3 regions of the Pseudobacillus sp. FSL P4-0506 genome follow, and region 3 is predicted to be linked to each of the others. Evidence: riboswitches for the same ligand, from Rfam matches in the RefSeq annotation. Region 3 holds a riboswitch; each other region holds the start of a gene.

Region 1 (6,747 bases), 2.3 Mb from region 3:
TGGTTCGGCATTTGTGCGGCTGGATTTCTCCCGGTTATGATTGGGGCGTTTTTCTGGAAGCGGTCGACGAGAGCAGGAGCTAAGGCCAGCATGATTGTTGGATTTACAGTTAGCATCTTAGGGTTTATGTTCCTGCACGAAAAGGAGGCTGCTGTCCTTGGGTTATCAAAAGCTTTATTTGGAAAAGATACATTGTTTGCTTATCCAATGACACATGTTGATCCATTGTTTTATGCACTGCCATTATCTACTATTGTCTTTATCTTTGTAAGTTTGCTTACGAAAGATAAACTAGAGAAGGAAGAACAGCAACAGAAGGAGAAGGCGGTGTGATGTCATCACTCTAGAGGGATGGGATTAAGACTTTTGGCAAACATTCACTTTCTGTGTTTCTCGTCAGACTGCGAAAAATAAGACTCTCATTGATGATCTAGACATTCTTTTCACTCAACAAAAAGGCCCTTATCAAAGGGCCTTTTTGTTGAGTGAAATTAATTAATCATTGTCACGTTGTTTTGCGCGAGCATTTCCGCCTTTTTCACCGATTTCTTCGTAGAAATCTTTATCATGGTTTTCAGAAGTGGCTTCTCCGCCTTTGCGGCCAATTTCTTGGTAGAAGTCTTTGTCATGATTTTCAGAAGTGGCTTCTCCGCCTTTGCGGCCGATTTCTTGGTAGAAGTCCTTGTCATGATTTTCAGCAGTAGCTTCTCCGCCTTTGCGGCCAATTTCTTGATAGAATTCTTTGTCATGATTTTCAGCAGTAGCTTCTCCGCCTTTGCGGCCGATTTCTTGGTAGAAGTCCTTGTCATGGTTTTCAGAAGTGGCTTCTCCGCCTTTGCGGCCAGCTTCTTCCACAGTCATTTTTTTGTCGTTGTTTTCATTGTTGTTTTTTGCCATTTTATACATCTCCTTTTAATTTAATGAATCATATGGTTTTTATTACCTTTTTATAAGATTATTAAACATTTATTTTTATATTTTTATTCGTTAGATTCTCTTTGCTCAGCGCGAGCATTTCCGCCTTTTTCACCAATTTCTTCATAGAATTCTTTTCCATGATTTTCGGCAGTGGCTTCTCCGCCCTTGCGGCCAATTTCCTGATAAAATTCTTTGTCGTGATTGCGGGCAGTAGCTTCTCCGCCTTTACGGCCAGCTTCTTCTACAGTCATTTTTTTATCTTTGTTTTCTGCCATTTTGTATCCTCTCCTTAAATGGAATATTTGGTGTACGCTTGTTATATATCCGCTTTAAAGTATTTAAAACCATATAATTATATAAAAAGTAAAAACCCCAACTTTTTTCTTAGATAAAAGTATTTATTTCCTTTAACTGTATGAGAAGATGTTAGAGAGAAGAAGGAAATGATCTGTCGCGCTTTAAATAGGAGGAAACCATTTATTTTGGAAAAGCTCTCCGCGTGTTATAGAATAGAAGAGACATTATTTTCTAGAAAGGAGAGTGCGATGAATTTTACAATTGAAAACATTGTTTTATTGTTTTCTATATTATTGTTAGTTGGTGTTATAAGCGCTAAGTTTTCTACAAGGCTTGGCTTGCCGTCGCTCGTCCTGTTTATCGCTGCGGGTATGGTATTAAATCAATTTGTCTTCTTCAACAATGCCTGGCTTGCCCAATTACTAGCAACCGTTGCATTGGTCATTATTTTATTTGAAGGTGGCCTGCAGACAAAGTGGGAAAGTGTAAAGCCAGTTTACAAGCCGTCTTTGTCACTTGCCACTATTGGAGTAATTGTTACCACTCTCACTGTCGGCATTGCTGCTAAGCTTGTACTTGATCTAACTTGGGCAGAAGGCATTCTTGTTGGTGCGATCGTTGGCTCGACTGATGCGGCAGCTGTTTTTAGTGTGCTTGGAAACAAGAATGTTAAACGGAAACTGGCAACTGTGCTCGAAGCAGAGTCGGCCTCCAATGATCCAATGGCCATCTTTTTAACGATCAGTCTTATTCAAGTAATTCAATCTCCTTCATTCGATCCTCTTACCCTCGTTTTGAGCTTTTTTTGGCAAATGGGGCTTGGACTTTTCTTCGGTATTTTGTTCGGTATAGCTTCCGTTTGGATTATTAATAAGATCAACCTCGATTCATCCGGTCTTTATCCGGTTTTATCTATTGCCTTATCTATTTTTGCCTTCAGTGTCGTTACGATCATGAATGCAAGCGGATTTCTAGCAGTCTATGTGATGGCCATCGTTATAGGAAACGCCGACTTAACTTATCGCCACTCTATTCTTGGTTTTAATGAAGGGTTGGCGTGGATGATGCAAATGGTGATGTTTATGATTTTGGGCCTCCTTGTTTTCCCGAGTGAGCTGCTTGATGTAGCTTGGCAGGGCATTATATTAGCTGTTTTCTTGATGATTGTTGCGCGTCCAGTTGGAGTATTTGTTAGCTTATTGTTTTCGAAAATGAACGTCAGGGAAAAGCTTTTTATTTCATGGGCAGGTTTAAAAGGAGCGGTCCCGATTATTTTAGGGACATATCCGCTCGTGGAGGGACTTGAACATGGACAGCTTATGTTTAATGTGGTCTTTTTCGTTGTTCTTTTGTCCACAGTGATTCAGGGAGCGAGCATTTCTAAAGCCGCTGAATTGTTCGGTGTGACCCGGGCAGGGAAAAAAACTGAATCGCCTCACAGTTTGGAACTTATATCCATTGGCAAGACGAACAGCGAGATGGTAGAAGTGCGCATTTTGGAAGAATCAGCTGCAGCCAATAAGCGCATTCATGAAGTTGATTTGCCGCCTAAAACGTTAATTACCGCTGTTATACGGGGCGACCAGCTTATTACTCCGGAAGGGTCAACGAAGCTTTTTCCTGAAGATGTGCTTTACGTGTTAGTGAAGAAAGAGCAGAAAAATGAATTGAAAAAAGTGATGATGAAAAGAAAGGAAAAGCAAAAAAGCGAACAGCTCACATAAGAGAGGATCACGTGTATACAAGTGATCCTCTCTTATTTTTAGTTACGCATTCTTTCAGGCAAGTTCTGAATAGATTGGATTACACCGTCCAGTTTTATTTCGATTCTATAAAGTAAATAAAAGGTGACGGCAATCGGAAAGCCAACTTCCTGAATAAAAGGCATGAGTGTCTCCATTTTTTATCCTCCTATGAAGAGTAGGAAAGCCGAGAAACCGGCTTTCCTTCTGCTTGCTAGTTAATGGGAATAGGTGTCACGCTGCGGTCGATAACATGAGCCCCTTTGATGCCTGTCAAAGCTCCGGAAGTCGAGTTAAATACGTTTGACTGAATGATTGCGGTCATGGCTTGTTTTACGGCCAATGGGTCAATCGGTTCTTTAGGGTTTTCAATCGACAATGTCGCAGTTTTATCTAACTGGGTAGCAAATTGCAACTGAAGAACTTTAGCCATTTTTTATTTCCTCCTGTTAATTGATTTCAAAATAATCATTCCTTGCAATTGTGACAACTGGTTTATCAGTTAAAGTAGCAATCGCTGTGCCAGCTGTTTCTAATTCAGTTGCCGTTGCCATTTCATTCACATTGGCAAAAGTTTTTGTTTTGTGAATTGGTTTTCCTTCATCATTTAACCCGTGATCAAAGACGAGACTTAACGTGGACTTCATCAATATTGCTTGTGCCATGCTGATCACCTCCTTTCACTTCCTACATACAGAAAAAGAGTGATAAAGGATACCCTCCTGCATAAAATTTAATAAGTAATATTTTTAATATTTTTGTAACATAAGTGAAAAATATGTATTATAATGGTGAAAAATAGATAAATAGATAAAATTTAGAGGGAAAAAAGGGGTAAGAGAGATGAAGAGAAGATTAATAATCATGTGCAGCTTCCTACTGCTGTTTATTTGTGCAGGGGGAATGCCGACTCATGCGGCCGAGAAGAAGAACATTTACATAGGGCTCCATGATAAAATGCTGCCGTTTACAACAGGAGAAGCCTTTATCATCAATGGTCAGGCAGTTGCTCCATCAGAAAAACTATCACGCTATTTATATATAAAAGAAACCATCAAGGAAAAAGAAGGAGTTTATATCTTTGAAAAAAACGGCCAGCAGCTGAAAGTAAACATCAAAACGAAGGAAGCCTTGCTCGACGGGAAAGCTGTGGCCCCTGCAGTTACTTACACTGAAAATGGCAAGTTTTATATTGGAATTCGCTGGATTGCAGAGCAATTTGGTTTCCAGGCAGATTACTTGAGTGAGCATAAAACAGTACGCCTCTATACGAAGGCTGGATCAAAGTTGTCCAACGAAGAGTTTTTAGTGGCTAATCAACCGTTTTTTGATCGATTGAAAAGTCCGCCGCCAGCTAAAAAGCCAGTCGCTTATGTAACATTTGATGATGGTCCAAGTGCTCAATCAGCCAGCATTTTAAAAACCCTTGCTTCTCAGCAAGTGAAAGCAACATTTTTCTATATTGAACCCAATATTTCAAGGTATGGGGCTGCGGCGAAAAAAGCTGCAGCAGAAGGGCATTACCTTGCCCTTCACAGCGTAACCCATAAAGTGAACCCGCTTTATAAGTCGCCACAAAACTTTATAAACGAAATGGAAAAAACAAATCAGACATTAAAGAAAGTGACTGGCCAGTCCTCTGTTTTGGTTAGGGCTCCATTTGGAAGTTCCCCTTATCTAAAACAGCCATTCCGTGATGCTTTAGTTAAAAAAGGCTATCGGTTGTGGGATTGGGATATAGACAGTGAGGACTGGAAATATAACACATCTTCGAAAGCGCGTATTTTGCAAAATATTCAAGCGGGAATTAAATTGCAAAAGAAGAAGGGCGATCAGAATGTTGTCATTTTACTGCATGAGAAGAAGATCACTGCAGAAATGCTTCCGCAAATTCTAGTTTATTTAAAGAAGGAAGGATATGAACTGAAAGCTTACAATCCCTCTGCCCATGTAACCCAGAATTTCTGGAAGGACGGAAGACTGTAATTAGTTGATAAAACGGTGGAATTTTCTGAATAAACATATTTACTTTTATAGCAGCTCTATGTATAATGGAGTCAAATTAAATAGTTATAACTAGGGGAGTCCAATGAGCTGGGCTGAGAAAGGAACGCGATGAAGTTTCTTGACTCTTGGGACCTGATCTGGTTCATACCAGCGTGGGGAAGTTAAAACAGTTATTTATTATGATTACTTCTGCATACATATTAGCCGGGTCCATCCATTGATTGGACACCGGCTTTTTTATGTACATGAGTGAGCTTTTCCACATGCTATGCCCTGCATCTCGTCCTTAAACGATTAATCCGTTGAAAAGGAGAGATTTTTTTATGTCCACATCCTCATTAAGTGAAAAAAACATTTCCATTATGTCCAGTTTTTCGGGTAGTAAGAAAGTTTATATTGAAGGTTCTCGTCCTGATTTAAAAGTTCCCATGCGTGAAATCAACCTCACTCCAACAACTGGTACGTTTGGTGAGGAAGAAAATCCGCCCGTGCGTGTATATGATACGAGCGGTCCTTATACAGACCCTCATTACACGCTTGATATTACAAAAGGATTGCCGACTATTCGCAGTCCGTGGATTAATGAACGCAATGATGTAGAGGCGTATGAAGGAAGAGAGATAAAACCTGAAGACAATGGCTATAAAGAGAAAAATGATCCCCGAACCAATCATCATCTATTCCCTAGGTTAAAGCGCCAGCCACTGCGTGCAAAAAAGGGAAAGAACATTACGCAGCTTCATTATGCAAAAAAGGGAATCATTACACCCGAAATGGAATTCATTGCAATCAGAGAAAACATGTCACCTGAGTTTGTCCGCGAGGAAGTAGCGAGAGGAAGAGCAATTATTCCAGCTAATGTCAATCATCCGGAAATTGAACCGATGATTATTGGGCGCAATTTTCATGTAAAGATTAATGCAAACATCGGTAATTCAGCTGTTTCCTCGTCAATCGAAGAGGAAGTAGAAAAAATGACATGGGCAACACGCTGGGGAGCGGATACTATTATGGATTTGTCGACAGGAAAGAATATTCATACGACCCGTGAATGGATTATCCGTAACTCACCCGTTCCAGTGGGGACTGTCCCTATTTATCAGGCGCTTGAGAAAGTGAACGGTGTAGCAGAAGCTCTTACTTGGGAAGTGTATCGTGATACATTGATTGAACAGGCGGAACAAGGGGTAGATTACTTTACTATTCATGCTGGAGTGCTTCTCCGCTATGTGCCATTAACAGCTAAGCGCATGACTGGGATTGTCTCACGCGGTGGTTCAATCATGGCTCAATGGTGTCTCTATCATCATCAGGAAAATTTTTTATATACTCACTTTGAAGAAATCTGTGAAATTATGAAAGCCTATGATATTTCTTTCTCTTTAGGAGATGGACTGCGTCCCGGCTCCATTGCTGATGCCAATGATGAGGCACAATTTGCTGAGTTGGAAACACTCGGGGAGTTGACTAAAATTGCATGGGAACACGATGTGCAAGTAATGATAGAAGGACCCGGCCATGTGCCTATGCACCTTATTAAAGAGAATATGGATAAGCAGCTTGAAGTTTGCCAGGAAGCCCCTTTCTACACACTGGGTCCGCTAACAACGGACATTGCCCCAGGCTATGACCATATTACCTCTGCAATTGGAGCCGCGATGATCGGCTGGTACGGCACAGCGATGCTTTGCTATGTCACACCGAAAGAGCATTTAGGGTTGCCCAATCGGGATGATGTACGCACTGGGGTAGTGACTTACAAAATTGCTGCTCATGCTGCCGA
Region 2 (6,747 bases), 560 kb from region 3:
CAGTCCGCTTTGTCTGTGCATATCGGTGAATGGGCAGCTATCTTTTTAGCTGTGGCTATTTTTCTATTCGCATTCAGTTCTGTGATCGGAAACTATTATTATGGCGAAACGAATCTGGAATTTATTAAAAACTCTCCGATCGCTTTGTTTATTTACAGAATGGCCGTTATTGGCATGGTGTACTTTGGCTCAATTGCAAAAATCAGTCTTGTCTGGGACATGGCGGACCTGTTTATGGCCATCATGGCGCTAATCAATTTGGTTGCTATCGCGATGCTGTATAAAATTGCTGTAGCAGCCCTAAAAGATTATCAACAACAGCGAAGAGCCGGAAAAGAGCCTGTTTTTTATGCGGATTCAATTGAAGGAATCGGCAAAGCAGACTCCTGGGAAAGAAAACGGCAGGAGGAAGGACAAGCATAAGGCAGCATCCGCTGTCTTATGCTTCTTTCTATAGAGGCAACCTTGACATTTCCTTTTATCTAGACATCGGTCGGTGCAAACTTTGATAGAATATAAAAGGAAATAACTGTTTATTGTTTTTAGTTAGTGGAATATAGAAATCAATCGATAAATTAACTATTAGGCGATAATAAAGCGGGTGAGCAAAGTTGAGTGATACATTGAAAGTGATCTTATATATAGACTTGGCACTTGTCATGATTTTGCTTTTTTTGCTTGCTTTTCTATTGATCCAAAAAGTAAACACAAATAGAAAGGCAGAGAAAGTAGAATCAATAAAGGCTTACTTGCGTCCGGATCTTTTTGCCTACTTGTTAGGGGATGAAAAAGATTTACACAATCGATGGTTGAGTAGTCATCCGCTTAACCTCCAGGCGCTCGAAGAATTGCTGGAGGAAGCTTCTAAAATGTTTAAGGGTGAAGAAATAGCGGCCATGATTACGATGCTTGCTGAAGAATGGTTAAAAGAGGAGTATCGTCGGCGATTAACAAAAAGGCGATGGAGCATAAGAATGAACGTCTTGTATCATATAGAAAATTTCCATATGGCCTCTTTTGCACCATACTTGTGGCTTGCTCTGGCAGAAGATTCGTTTCAAACGAAGGCAGAGCAGACGGAAGCCATTCGGGTTTTGGCTTCACTACAATCTAAAGCGTTGGCTACAGATCTCATCCAACTTACCCCACCGTTCTCTAAAGCTTTATATAAGGACGTATTAAGAAGGTTTAACGGTACATACCAATCGTTTTTTATTGAAAACTATGAGAAGTTAAACAATATTTTTAAACAGGCGATCATTGAGTGGATGGCAGAAACACAGGATTATCGATATATTCCTTTTATTGTAGACCAATTGAAACAGTCGCATTTAGAGCTTCGAATTGCTGCTTTAAAAGTATTGTATTTGTTCGGGTATGCTGATGATTCAGCGGATATCTATTCATTTAGCTACTCTTCTCATTGGCAGGAAAGAATGCTATTTGCCAAGTTAGCCGGCGCAGCAAAAAAAGATCGTTTCCTGCCCCAGCTCACAAAATTAATTGCGGATGAAAACTGGTTTGTTCGCAATGCTGCCGGGGAAGCTCTTCAAAAGTATGCTGATGGTGCACTGATTCTGCAGCATATAATAGAAACTCATCACGACCGCTATGCAAAAGATATGGCTGCCCAGTGGCTTGAAAGCGAAGGAGCGATAATATGATTGTCCAATTTATTAGCAGCCTTGTCACTTTTTTGTCATGGTTATTTATTTCGTATACAATAGTTGTGCTGTTATTTTATTTTGTTATTTTATTCATTTCAGCAAAGCAACTGCGAAGCCAATACGGCTTTAATTCTAAAGAAGCGGAAGAAGACCTGCTTGATTCCTTTGACACAAAACCTGTCTCTATTCTCGTGCCTGCCTATAACGAAGAAGCAGGCATTTATAACAGTGTTCGTTCTCTCCTTAGCATTTATTATCCGGAATATGAAGTGATTGTGATCAATGACGGATCGAAGGATAGCACAGTGGAAACGATGATTGAGTCATTCCAAATGGTAAAGACGAATACAGTGCTGCGTACAAGAATTCCAACAGCAGAGGTTAAAGGGATCTATCGTTCGACCATTTATAAAAATGTTTATATGATCGACAAGGAAAACGGCGGAAAAGCAGATGCTTTGAACGCTGGGATGAACTTATCACATTATCCTTACGTCTGTTCACTTGACGGGGATTCTGTCTTAGAAAGAAATGCTTTCCTGAAAGTCATAAAGCCGATTCTCGACTCAGATGGCGAAGTGATTGCTGTCGGCGGGAGTGTGCGGATCGCCAATGGTTGTCATATTGAAGGCGGAGAAGTGATGACCGTGGATTTATCCAACAAACCCTTTGTCATTATGCAAGTGATCGAATATTTACGGGCCTTCTTAATAGGCCGTATTGGATTGAGCCGTCATAATCTGCTGCTGATTATATCAGGCGCATTTGGCGTTTTTGAGAAGGAGTCAGTCATTCGGATTGGCGGCTATCGCACAAACACCGTTGGAGAAGACATGGACCTTGTGGTGCGCCTGCACCGGATGATTAAAGAAGAAGGGCTCAATAAAAAGATACTGTATGTTCCGGACCCCGTCTGCTGGACAGAAGCTCCAGAGTCTGCGCTTTATTTGCGTAGACAGCGCCAGCGGTGGCATCGTGGGCTCTGCGAAGTAATTTGGAACCATAAAGATATGCTGTTCAATCCTAAATATGGACTTGTAGGCGTGCTATCCATGGCTTATTTCTTTTTGATTGAGCTGATGGGTGTATTCGTTGAATTAGCCGGCTATATTCTTATCCTATTCGGGGTCCTATTTTCATTTATTAATGCCGAGGTCACTATATTGATGGCTTCTCTATCTTTTTTATACGGTTCTATTTTATCTATGAGCGGTGTGCTTCTGGAAGAATGGAGCTTGAGGAAATATCCGAAACCAGCCAATATTGTGAAGCTATTTTTCTATGCGCTCTCTGAAACCTTCTGGTATCGTCCTTTGACGATCAAGTGGCGGGTAGAAGGTTTTTTACAATTTTTAGCTGGCAAGAAAGATTGGGGCGAGATGAAACGGATTGGTGTAGGAGCCAAGGTTGAGTCAAAATGAGTTGGTCGTTGAAAGGATAGCTGAAAGGAGTTTAACCAAGTTGTTGCAAGAATTTAAGAAATTTGCCATGCGCGGCAATGTCATTGATCTGGCGATCGGTGTTATTATCGGAGCTGCTTTTGGTAAAATCGTTTCTTCTCTCGTGCAGGACATTATTATGCCGATCATTGGACTGCTTATAGGGGGCATTAATTTTTCAAAGTTAATGTTTCGCTTCGGAGGAGCTGAGGTGAAATATGGTCTCTTCATACAATCCATTGTTCATTTTTTAATTATCTCATTTGCTCTTTTTCTCTTTGTACGGGTATTTAATAAGTTATACCGTCAGGAAAAGGAGGAGGAGACGCCTTCACTTTCAAAAGAGGAAGAGCTCCTTACAGAAATTAGAGATTTATTAAAATCGCAAAAAACGCTTAACAATTTAGAAGATTCAGAGTATAATAGAGAAAATTAAATAGAAAATTTAGCTAGGGGTGCCTTTAAGGCTGAGAGGATGCATGCATCTAACCCTTGAACCTGATTTGGTTAGTACCAACGGAGGGAAGCTGTCTTTATTTATGTATGTTTATTTGGTGTACATAAAGAAAAGCCTGCCGTTGTGGCAGGCTTTTTTTATTGCAAAAAGGAGGAATATAAATGGATGAATTGATGATTGGTCGAGCGAAGTTAACGAATCGGCTTTTTACCGGCACAGGAAAGTTTGCAGATCACTCGGTCATGAAACAGGCTTTTGCTGAATCAGAATCAGAAGTAGTTACCGTGGCGGTGAGAAGGGTAGATTTAGAAGCGGAGCATGAAAATATTTTAGAAGATATTCCGCCGAATATGATTATCATGCCCAATACCTCAGGAGCTAGAAATGCCGAGGAGGCAGTTAGAATTGCAAGACTGGCCAGAGCCGCTGGGATGGGCAACTGGATTAAAATTGAGGTCATTTCCGATCAGAAATATTTGTTGCCTGATAATGAAGAAACCATTCGAGCCACAGAAATCCTTGCTAACGAAGGATTTATTGTTCTTCCTTATATGAATCCGGATTTAATGGCAGCAAAAAAGCTAGCAGATGCTGGGGCGGCAGCCATTATGCCGCTCGGTTCACCGATAGGGTCAAACCGGGGCATCCGGATGAAGGAAATGATTCGGATTCTAATAGAAGAAAAAACACTGCCTATTATTGTTGATGCAGGGATCGGCAAACCGTCTGAGGCAGCTGAAGCCATGGAGATGGGGGCTGACGCGGTGCTAGTCAATACGGCAATTGCCACAGCTGATGACCCGGTAAGCATGGCTAAAGCGTTCAATTTAGCTGTTAAGGCTGGAAGACAGGCTTATCTGGCGGGGCTGGGAGCAGTGTCGCAAAAAGCAGCCGCTTCCTCCCCGTTAACTGGATTTTTACGTTAAAAAGGAGGGATTTTTTTGAGTTTTTATGAGGTGTACCGTTCAATCAAAGATCAACCATATGAAGAGTGGTTAGCTAGCATGACGACAACCGATGTAGATAGAGCTTTAAATAAAGACGATTTGAATGAACAAGACCTATTGGCGCTTCTTTCCCCTGCAGGCGGCGAACGTTTAGAAGAAATGGCTCAAAAAGCCCAGCGATTAACAGTTCGGAATTTTGGTAAAGTAATCTCCTTGTATGCCCCGCTTTACTTAACAGACTATTGTGTGAATAAATGTGCTTACTGCAGCTTTAGCTTTGATAATGATTTTCCAAGACGAAAGTTAACGTCATTAGAAATTGACCAGGAAGCAAAGGCGTTAAAGGATATGGGGATTCAGCACGTTATTTTGCTGACAGGAGAATCACGTATTCATTCATCGGTAGCTTATCTGGCAGAAGGCGCAAAAATTTTGAGAAAGCATGCCTCTTCAATCGCCATCGAGGTACAGCCGCTTGATACGGAAGAATATCATCAGCTTTTTCAGGCTGGGGTAGATGGGCTCACGGTTTACCAGGAGGTATACAATGAGGAAGTGTATAAAGAGATTCATATAAAAGGACCAAAAAGAAATTACCGTTACCGTCTTGATGCACCAGAGAGAGGCTGTCAGGCTGGGATGAGATCAGTCAATATCGGCGCCCTGCTTGGAATGGATAATTGGCAGAAGGAAGTATTTTTCACCGCTCTGCATGCAAGGTATTTGCAGAAAAAATATATAGAAACAGAAATTGCCGTTTCTTTTCCTCGCATTCGTCCGAACCTGGGTGGATTCGAGCCGCGGGTTAATGTAGAGGATAAAGACCTTGTCCAGGCTATGCTCGCCTTTCGTCTATTTATGCCGCGAGCAGGTATTACACTCTCTACACGTGAAGAGGCGGAACTCAGGGATCATCTCATTAAGCTCGGGGTAACAAAAATGTCTGCTGCCTCCTCTACTGTTGTAGGCGGATATGCTAACAAAAAAGAAAACAATAGCCAATTTGAGATTTCTGATAATCGTTCGGTAGATGAAGTGAAAAAGAGACTAAAACAGCTGGGCTATCAGCCTGTTTCAAAAGATTGGGATATCTTGGCGGTGGAGGAGGAGACGGATGACTTTTCGGCTTCATGCCATCACAACGGGAAAGCTCGAACTGGCGCAGGCGTCTGAAGCGGCCGCTAGCATTCATCCGTTTGTTGATTTTATTCATATTAGAGAGAAACAACGCAGTGCCAAAGAGTTGTTTCATTGGGCTGAGACATTTATCGCTAGGGGGGTTCCTGCTGAAAAGCTAATTATAAATGACCGTGTAGATGTGGCGCTTGCCACAGGAGCCGGCGGTGTACAGCTGACAGAAAATAGCTTGCCGCTTAGACAGGTGAGAAGCTTTGCTAAAAATATAAAGGCCGGCTGCTCGATTCATGAGCCGGCTGACGCAGCAGCCATACAAGGAGAGGCGGTCGATTGGCTTTTGTTTGGCCACCTTTATGAAACGGCTTCCAAGCCTGGTAAACAACCTAAGGGGCTAGAGTTATTGCAAACAACAGTGGGTTTCTCTCGCATTCCGGTGATCGCGATCGGAGGGATTATGCCGCATCACGTTCAGGAAATTAAAGGTGCTGGAGCGAAAGGAATTGCGGTGATGTCGGGAATTTTTGCAAGTAAAGAACCGGCTGTCGCCGCCTCATGCTATCGAGCTGAAATAAAAAAGGAGGAAAAGCAAATAGATGAATATTGTGGTTAACGGCAAAGAAAGGCAGGTTGTCTTGGAGGAACCGACGCTTGAGAATTTACTCACTGTTTATTCACTGCAAGGAAAAACAGTGATTATTGAGTCAAACGGTAAGATTATTCCAAAGGAACAGCTAGGCTCAACAAATGTAGAAGAAGGCGATCGTATTGAGATTATTCAATTTGTAGGCGGCGGTTAAGGAGGAAGAACTATGATGGAAGGCCGTTATTCGAGACAGGAATTATTTTTAAAAGAAACGGACTCTTACCGCAATAAGCATGTAATGATTATTGGAGTTGGTGCATTAGGGTCCTCTCTGGCTGAAATGCTTGTCAGGGCAGGGATTGGGAAGCTGACATTGATTGACCGTGACTATGTTGATTGGACGAATCTTCAGCGGCAGCAGCTTTATAAAGAACAGGATGCAAAAGACAGCCTGCCGAAAGCAGAGGCAGCTAAAAAAAGACTCCAGGAAATCAATTCTGATGTAGACATATCAGCT
Region 3 (6,747 bases):
GCACCTTGGGTGGGCAATTACATAGAGGCAGACTGGAATAAGGCTCAGGAACACATAATTTGGAACATTCGGGTGCCGCGTGTATTGCTCGGAACTGTAACAGGAGCGGGTCTTGCAGTAGCAGGAGTTGTCATTCAGGCATTGGTACGAAATTCACTTGCCGATCCTTATATCTTAGGCGTATCTTCAGGTGCTTCAGTAGTAGCAACGCTCGTTATTTTATTTGGCGCTCTGCCTGTCTTTGGACAATATGCCTTAACTACTGGCGCTTTTACCGGTGCCATGATAGCAATGGGAGCCGTGTACATAATCGCCCAGGAAGGCGGAAAGATTCTCACGACACGCCTATTGCTGGCCGGTGTAGCTGTTTCGATGACGCTGTCCGCTGTAACCAATTTTATTGTGACATTAGCACCGAAAGAATCGGGGATTCGAGAAGTCATGTTTTGGATGATGGGTAGCCTTGCTGGAGCCAAGTGGGAACACTTAGCGATTCCGACGCTAATAATTGCTGGCAGTGTCCTCTTTTTATTATCTGCCTCTTCATCGTTGAATGCTTTGTTAATGGGGGAAGAAGCGGCAGGAACACTTGGAGTAAATACAGATGTTTTTCGAAAGATCCTTATTGTTGTTGCTTCTTTAATTACCGGTGCAGTAGTGGCAGTGAGTGGTTCTATTGGCTTTGTAGGATTAATGGTGCCTCATCTAGCCCGGCTATTGCTCGGTTCCGACCATAAGCGTGTGATTCCAGTTAGTGCACTGCTTGGCATGCTCGTTGTGATTTGGTCAGATACAGCAGCCCGCTTGCTGCTTGCGCCAGAGGAGCTGCCGATTGGTGTAGTTACCGCTTTTTGTGGAGGGCCATTTTTTATTTGGCTCTTGCGGCACAGCTCCTATTCGTTTGGGGGAGGCGGCCGATGAAACTACTCGTTGAGAATGTTAGTTATTCAGCAAACGGCAAGTTTATCATTGACGATATTTCACTACAAGCGGCTGATAAACAGTTCATTGGCGTTATTGGTCCTAATGGAAGTGGGAAATCCACTTTATTGAAGAACGCTTCTCGGATTTTAACACCAGATAGCGGAAAGGTATGGCTTAATGGCAAAGGGCTGCATGAAATGCCGGCAAAGCAAGCAGCAAAACAACTGGCTGTCGTAAGTCAAGAGGCTGCTGTGCCATTTGATTTTACCGTTGAAGAAATCGTAGCAATGGGCCGTCACCCTTATAAAAAATTTTTTCAACATGAAACAGAAGAGGACCGACAGATTATTCACGAATCTTTAGCTTATGTAGACATGGTCGAGTATGGCCAAAGTAGCTTTCAGCAGTTATCTGGGGGAGAAAAACAGCGGGTGTTTATTGCGAGAGCACTTGCTCAGAAGGCGGGCATGGTTATTCTTGATGAGCCAACCAACCATTTAGACATCAGACATCAGCTGCAACTGCTCGACCTTGTCAAAAAGCTGCCGATTACTGTTTTGGCTGCTCTGCATGATTTAAATCTGGCCGCGTTCTATTGCGACTATATATACGTTATGAATGGGGGACGCATGATTTGTTCTGGAACACCCTCAGCGGTTTTAAGCAAGGACATGCTGAAAGAAGTGTTTGGAGTAGATGGAGAGATCCAGATACATCCGCGGACAAACAAACCGCATATTACATTTTTGGCTCATGTGTGAAAAGGGGGAAACAAAATGATTAAAAAAAATATATGGATTTTAACTGGAGTTATTTGCATAGCTGCACTATGGGTCTTTGCGAGCTTCAATCATGAGAGTTCGAGTTCGGCCAGCAAAACGGCGGAGAAGATAACAGATGAATGGGGAACGGCAGCTGCACCAAAGAGAGCGGTAGCATTGAATCAGCATGCAACTGAAATCATGCTTGCGCTTGGGCTTGAAGACTCTATGGTAGGCACAGCTTATCTGGATGATCGCATTCTTCCCGAATTGGAGGAGGCGTATAGAAAAGTGCCAGTATTGGCGGCACAGTACCCGTCCAAAGAAGTGTTTTTTGCTGCTGAACCTGATTTTGCTTATGCCGGGTGGAAAAGTGCCTTCACAGAAAAGACTCTCGGCACCCCGGAAGAGCTGGAGGCCGCAGGTATTCCTGTTTATGTTCAGCAGTCTTCTAGCAAAACATCCCCGACATTGGAAGATGTATATACCGACATTAAAAATATCGGAAAGATTTTTCACATCGAAAAGCGAGCGGAAAATCTTGTTAGTTCAATGAAAAAAGAAATAGACGAAACAGTTCAGCAAATTGGGACTGTTAGTCTGCCATTAAAAGTATTTGTCTATGACAGCGGAGAAGACAAACCGCTTACTGCTGCCAATACCTATTTAACAAAATTGATTGAAAAGGCGGGGGCAAAAAACATTTTCCAGGATGTGAATAAGGGGTGGACGAGTGTGAGCTGGGAAGCGGTAATCGAGCGCAATCCAGATGTTATTGTCATTATGGATTACGGGGATCAAACGGCAGAGCAAAAGAAAAAATTTCTGCTCTCAAAAAAAGAATTGGCTGATGTAGAGGCTATTGAAAATAACCGAATTATAACTATGCCTTTGTCGGCTGGTGCGGAAGGCATACGTGCACCATTAGCACTGAAGACATTAGCAGAAGGCCTTTATCCGGAAAAGTTTTCAAAATAAAAAGAGAATCTTACTGACGCCTCTTTCCATTTTCATCATTTCCATCTATAATAAAAGAGAAGTTAATATTAAGAAGCTACTAGAGGTGCCTGTTAGAGGCTGAGAGAAAAGCACATGGCTTTTCAACTCTTTGAACCTGATCTGGTTGATACCAGCGTAGGAAAGTAGATTATTTATCACTATTTTACTTACTGCAGCCGTATCCAGATGAGGATGCGGCTTTTTCGTATGGGGGAATGCGAATGAATCGAGTACAAAAAATGGCTTATATGGCTTTATTTACTGCGATTGCCACCTTCGGCTCTTCGCTAGTCTGGTTTCCCGCCGGTGTAGCGAAGGCTTACCCTGTCCAGCATGCGGTAAATGTCATTGCCGGTGTGCTGCTTGGCCCGGGGCCGGCGGTAATGATCGCCTTTGTTACTGGTTTATTAAGAAATTTAATGGGAACCGGTTCACTTCTAGCATTTCCGGGAGGCATGATTGGTGCATTTCTCGCCGGCTATATTTATCAAAAAACAAGCCGAACATGGGCCGCTTCTATCGGAGAAATGACTGGGTCAGGAATCATTGCTCCTTTATTTGCCGTTCCCTATGCAAAGATATTGATGGGAACAGCGGCTGGTGCTTTTTTCTTCTTGCCAGCTTTTCTCGTCAGCAGCTTGTCAGGATCAATTATCGGTCTCTTGCTCGTAAGGCGACTAGTTAAATTGAACGCATGGAAATATCGGTTAGAGCCTTAACGCCACCGAAGGGCAATAGCCAACTTGCAGCATTCTAAGTTTGCTGCAGTGGTTCTGAGCTCAATTCGGAAGGAATCAGGGTTAAATGAAATATTTGTTTTTCTTGATATACCAGCTGATCGCACCAGCCGTTCCACTTCTTGCCGATTGGCAGCCTGGGCAGCAGTCATTAATCGAAGAGCAAAGTCGCTGCTATCTGTTAATTTATTTAACAGCAAATTTGTTTCATTCAGCAGCTGCTTGATTGATTGAGCGGATTGTTTAAATAAAGCAGGATTCACTTCAGGATAAGGCCTTAAGGACGGAGGATGACATGAGGCCACTGGTTGAAGGGCTCGATGGTGAGGATAAGTGCCTGCAAACGGGGCCATGTAAAGATTTTGAAACGGATAAGAATAATACAACCCGGTGTCACTCCTTCCTAAAAAGTAAGACTTCTCAGCCATTAACAAATGCTTGCTTTCTTCGTTATCTGTTTTACTGTAGAACTCATGACCCGATGGCCACTTCGTTCCGTATGAGGTGACGGTCCTTGCAAGATGATTTTTTCCAATTAGCCTGATGTGTACAGAGGAGTCTTTATCTTTAGCCTCTTCTATTAATATACGGCTATTGGGAAAAATAAATGATCAATACTATCTATTTAAATAGCATAAATTTTATTGAAAATTACTGGTGATTACGATCAAGCTAACAGCAGAATCTAATTGAATAGTTGGTCCTTGGGGGTGCTTGCAAAAGCTGAGAGAGGTAAATGGCCTCAACCCTTATTACCTGAACTGGATAATGCCAGCGGAGGGAAGAGGTCGTATCCTGATATTGAACTGCAGTCTTTCTAATCCTGCAGCAAGATAAAAAATTATACAGCCGCTTCCCTTGATGAGGAGCGGTTTTTTTACGTGTAGGTAATAATATTAGTCTACATGTCAATAGAGAGGGGATGGCTATGGAAAAAAAGCTAGATATACTCCTGGAACAAGTGGAGCGCCGTCAGGAAGAGATCGTTCATTTATTGAAGAAGCTGATCTCTTTCGAAACGCCTGCTCCTCCGGCACGAAATACTGCAGAAGCCCAGTCGTTTATAGCTGATTTTTTAAAAGGCTTAGATTTTTCGGTAGATAGATGGGACGTGCACCCAAATGACCCGAATGTTGTTGGAAGATGGCCAGGGACAGATGCTGAGAAGTACCAAAGTTTAATTATTAATGGACATATAGACGTGGCAGAAATACATGAAGATGAGGGGTGGGAAGCCGATCCATTTCAGGCTGTTGTCAAGGAGGGATCAGTGATTGGACGCGGGGCCGCTGACATGAAAGGAGGGCTTGCTGGTGCTTTATTCGCTTTACAGCTGCTCCATGATGCAGGAATGACGCTTCCGGGGGACGTGCTTTTTCAATCGGTTATCGGTGAAGAGGTAGGTGAAGCTGGTACGCTGGAGTGCTGCAAACGGGGCTATAAAGCGGACTTTGCGGTAGTTGTTGATACGAGTGATCTACATATACAAGGGCAGGGAGGCGTGATTACAGGCTGGATTACTTTAAAAAGCAACCAAACGTATCACGATGCGACTCGAAGAAATATGGTACATGCCGGCGGAAAGTTGTTTGGAGCCAGTGCTATAGAAAAAATGATGAAAATCATTGAAGGGCTGCAGGAATTGGAGCGCCACTGGGCGGTAACTAAAAGCTATCCAGGATTTTCGCCGGGGACAAATACAATTAATCCCGCTGTTATTGAAGGCGGGAGACACGCCGCTTTTATTGCCGACGAATGCCGGCTTTGGATTACTGTTCACTATTATCCCAATGAAACCTATGAACAGGTAGCTAAGGAGGTGGAAGATCATATTCGTCATGTAGCAAACGGAGATGTATGGATGAGGCATAACCCTCCTTCATTTAAGTGGGGTGGCACATCAATGATTGAAGAAAGGGGAGAAGTGTTTCCTTCTTTTGAAGTAGATGGGAGTCACGCTGCTGTACAAATTCTCACCCAGTCTCACTCAGATGTGCTTGGTAAGGCTCCGATGATTGATATTTCCCCAACTGTTACAGATGGGGGATGGCTTGCTGATTCCGGTATTCCTACCGTTATCTATGGACCGGGGGATTTAATGAATGCTCATTCGATCAATGAGCAGCTGTCGATTGAACAGCTTGTCGATTACACGAAAGTGATTTTGTCGTTTATCTACACTTGGTGTCACACACCGAAGCATGGATAGGTAAGATGAATACTCTGGGTTGTGAACAGCTATAGGCACAACAGAAATATGTATAGATGATCTTTAGAGGAGGAATCACATATGAAAGTGAGTAGCACGAATATAAAGTTCAGTGAAAGGCTTCATGAAAAACTTCAGCCGATCTGGAGAAAAAATCATCATCATCCTTTCGTGAGAGGAATTGGGGACGGCACGCTCGACCAGCGGAAGTTTCGTTTTTATATGGTTCAGGATTATTTATATTTAATTGATTATTCTAAGGTATTTGCCCTTGGAGCAGTCAAAGCAACAGATGTAGAAACGATGGGGAAATTCGCTTCATTGCTGAATGAAACACTTAATTTTGAAATGGCACTTCACCGCCAGTATGCAGCCCGTTTTGGCATTTCTGAGGAAGAGCTTGAACAGGCCAAGCCGTCTCCAATTACGCTTGCTTATACGCATTACATGCTTCATGTCAGTCAGAATGGCACGCTTGCCGAGTTGATTGCCGCTCTTCTTCCATGTGCGTGGAGCTATTGGGAGATCGGCAAAGAGCTAAATGAAATTCCAGGAGCCAGCGAGCATGAGTTATATGGTGGCTGGATCAAAATGTATTCATCTAAAGAGTTTGGTGAACTCGCCACATGGTGTATTGAGCTTTTAGATGAGCATACAGCAGGAAAGAGTGAAAGAGAGCTTGCGAGACTGGAAGAAATTTTCTTAAATACAACCCGTTATGAGTATATGTTCTGGGAGATGGCGTTTCATGAGCAAATGTGGCCGGGAGAAGAATAAAAAAGTTCTTGAATTTCAACATGTTACCTTTTCCTATAAAGACAAAAAAAACAGGCACGTTGTTCCTATTTTGCAGAGGATAAATGCGGAGGTTTATGAGGGCGAATTCATTTCTATTATCGGAGCAAGCGGATCAGGGAAAAGTACACTATTCCGGTTAATTACCGGGCTTGAAAATCAGGATGAGGGACGAATTTTAATCAATGGGGAAGAGCAGGAATCACGTCTTGGAAAGGTCGGTTACATGCCTCAGCAAGATCTGCTCATGCCGTGGCGGACAATTATCGAAAATGCCGCCCTTCCTCTTGAATTGAGAGGAATCCGGAAAGAAGAAGCACGC

The links. A riboswitch is a leader RNA that binds a small molecule or an ion and turns the genes downstream of it on or off. The one in region 3 is predicted to bind thiamine pyrophosphate.
Region 1: another riboswitch for thiamine pyrophosphate. It lies ahead of thiC (phosphomethylpyrimidine synthase ThiC); the one in region 3 lies ahead of thiW (energy coupling factor transporter S component ThiW).
Region 2: another riboswitch for thiamine pyrophosphate. It lies ahead of MKZ02_RS15570 (thiazole synthase); the one in region 3 lies ahead of thiW (energy coupling factor transporter S component ThiW).

What each region holds. Positions count from the first base shown of each region.
Region 1 is NZ_JBBOOI010000001.1:1,403,205-1,409,951, forward strand. Features, by position in the region: gene MKZ02_RS06785 (sodium:solute symporter family protein) at 1-333, shown strand, start outside; gene gsiB (glucose starvation-inducible protein GsiB) at 496-897, opposite strand; gene MKZ02_RS06795 (KGG domain-containing protein) at 981-1,193, opposite strand; gene MKZ02_RS06800 (potassium/proton antiporter) at 1,464-2,939, shown strand; gene MKZ02_RS06805 (YvrJ family protein) at 2,978-3,115, opposite strand; gene MKZ02_RS06810 (DUF2922 domain-containing protein) at 3,172-3,390, opposite strand; gene MKZ02_RS06815 (DUF1659 domain-containing protein) at 3,407-3,622, opposite strand; gene MKZ02_RS06820 (polysaccharide deacetylase) at 3,801-4,943, shown strand; TPP riboswitch at 5,026-5,140, shown strand; gene thiC (phosphomethylpyrimidine synthase ThiC) at 5,288-6,747, shown strand, end outside.
Region 2 is NZ_JBBOOI010000001.1:3,104,437-3,111,183, reverse strand. Features, by position in the region: gene MKZ02_RS15590 (alanine/glycine:cation symporter family protein) at 1-423, shown strand, start outside; gene MKZ02_RS15585 (HEAT repeat domain-containing protein) at 612-1,664, shown strand; gene MKZ02_RS15580 (glycosyltransferase family 2 protein) at 1,661-3,088, shown strand; gene mscL (large conductance mechanosensitive channel protein MscL) at 3,129-3,542, shown strand; TPP riboswitch at 3,548-3,648, shown strand; gene MKZ02_RS15570 (thiazole synthase) at 3,725-4,489, shown strand; gene thiH (2-iminoacetate synthase ThiH) at 4,505-5,683, shown strand; gene MKZ02_RS15560 (thiamine phosphate synthase) at 5,625-6,257, shown strand; gene thiS (sulfur carrier protein ThiS) at 6,241-6,444, shown strand; gene MKZ02_RS15550 (ThiF family adenylyltransferase) at 6,460-6,747, shown strand, end outside.
Region 3 is NZ_JBBOOI010000001.1:3,661,800-3,668,546, reverse strand. Features, by position in the region: gene MKZ02_RS18115 (FecCD family ABC transporter permease) at 1-921, shown strand, start outside; gene MKZ02_RS18110 (ABC transporter ATP-binding protein) at 918-1,685, shown strand; gene MKZ02_RS18105 (ABC transporter substrate-binding protein) at 1,701-2,663, shown strand; TPP riboswitch at 2,735-2,843, shown strand; gene thiW (energy coupling factor transporter S component ThiW) at 2,906-3,403, shown strand; gene MKZ02_RS18095 (hypothetical protein) at 3,400-3,807, opposite strand; TPP riboswitch at 4,118-4,222, shown strand; gene MKZ02_RS18090 (acetylornithine deacetylase) at 4,350-5,630, shown strand; gene tenA (thiaminase II) at 5,733-6,407, shown strand; gene MKZ02_RS18080 (ABC transporter ATP-binding protein) at 6,379-6,747, shown strand, end outside.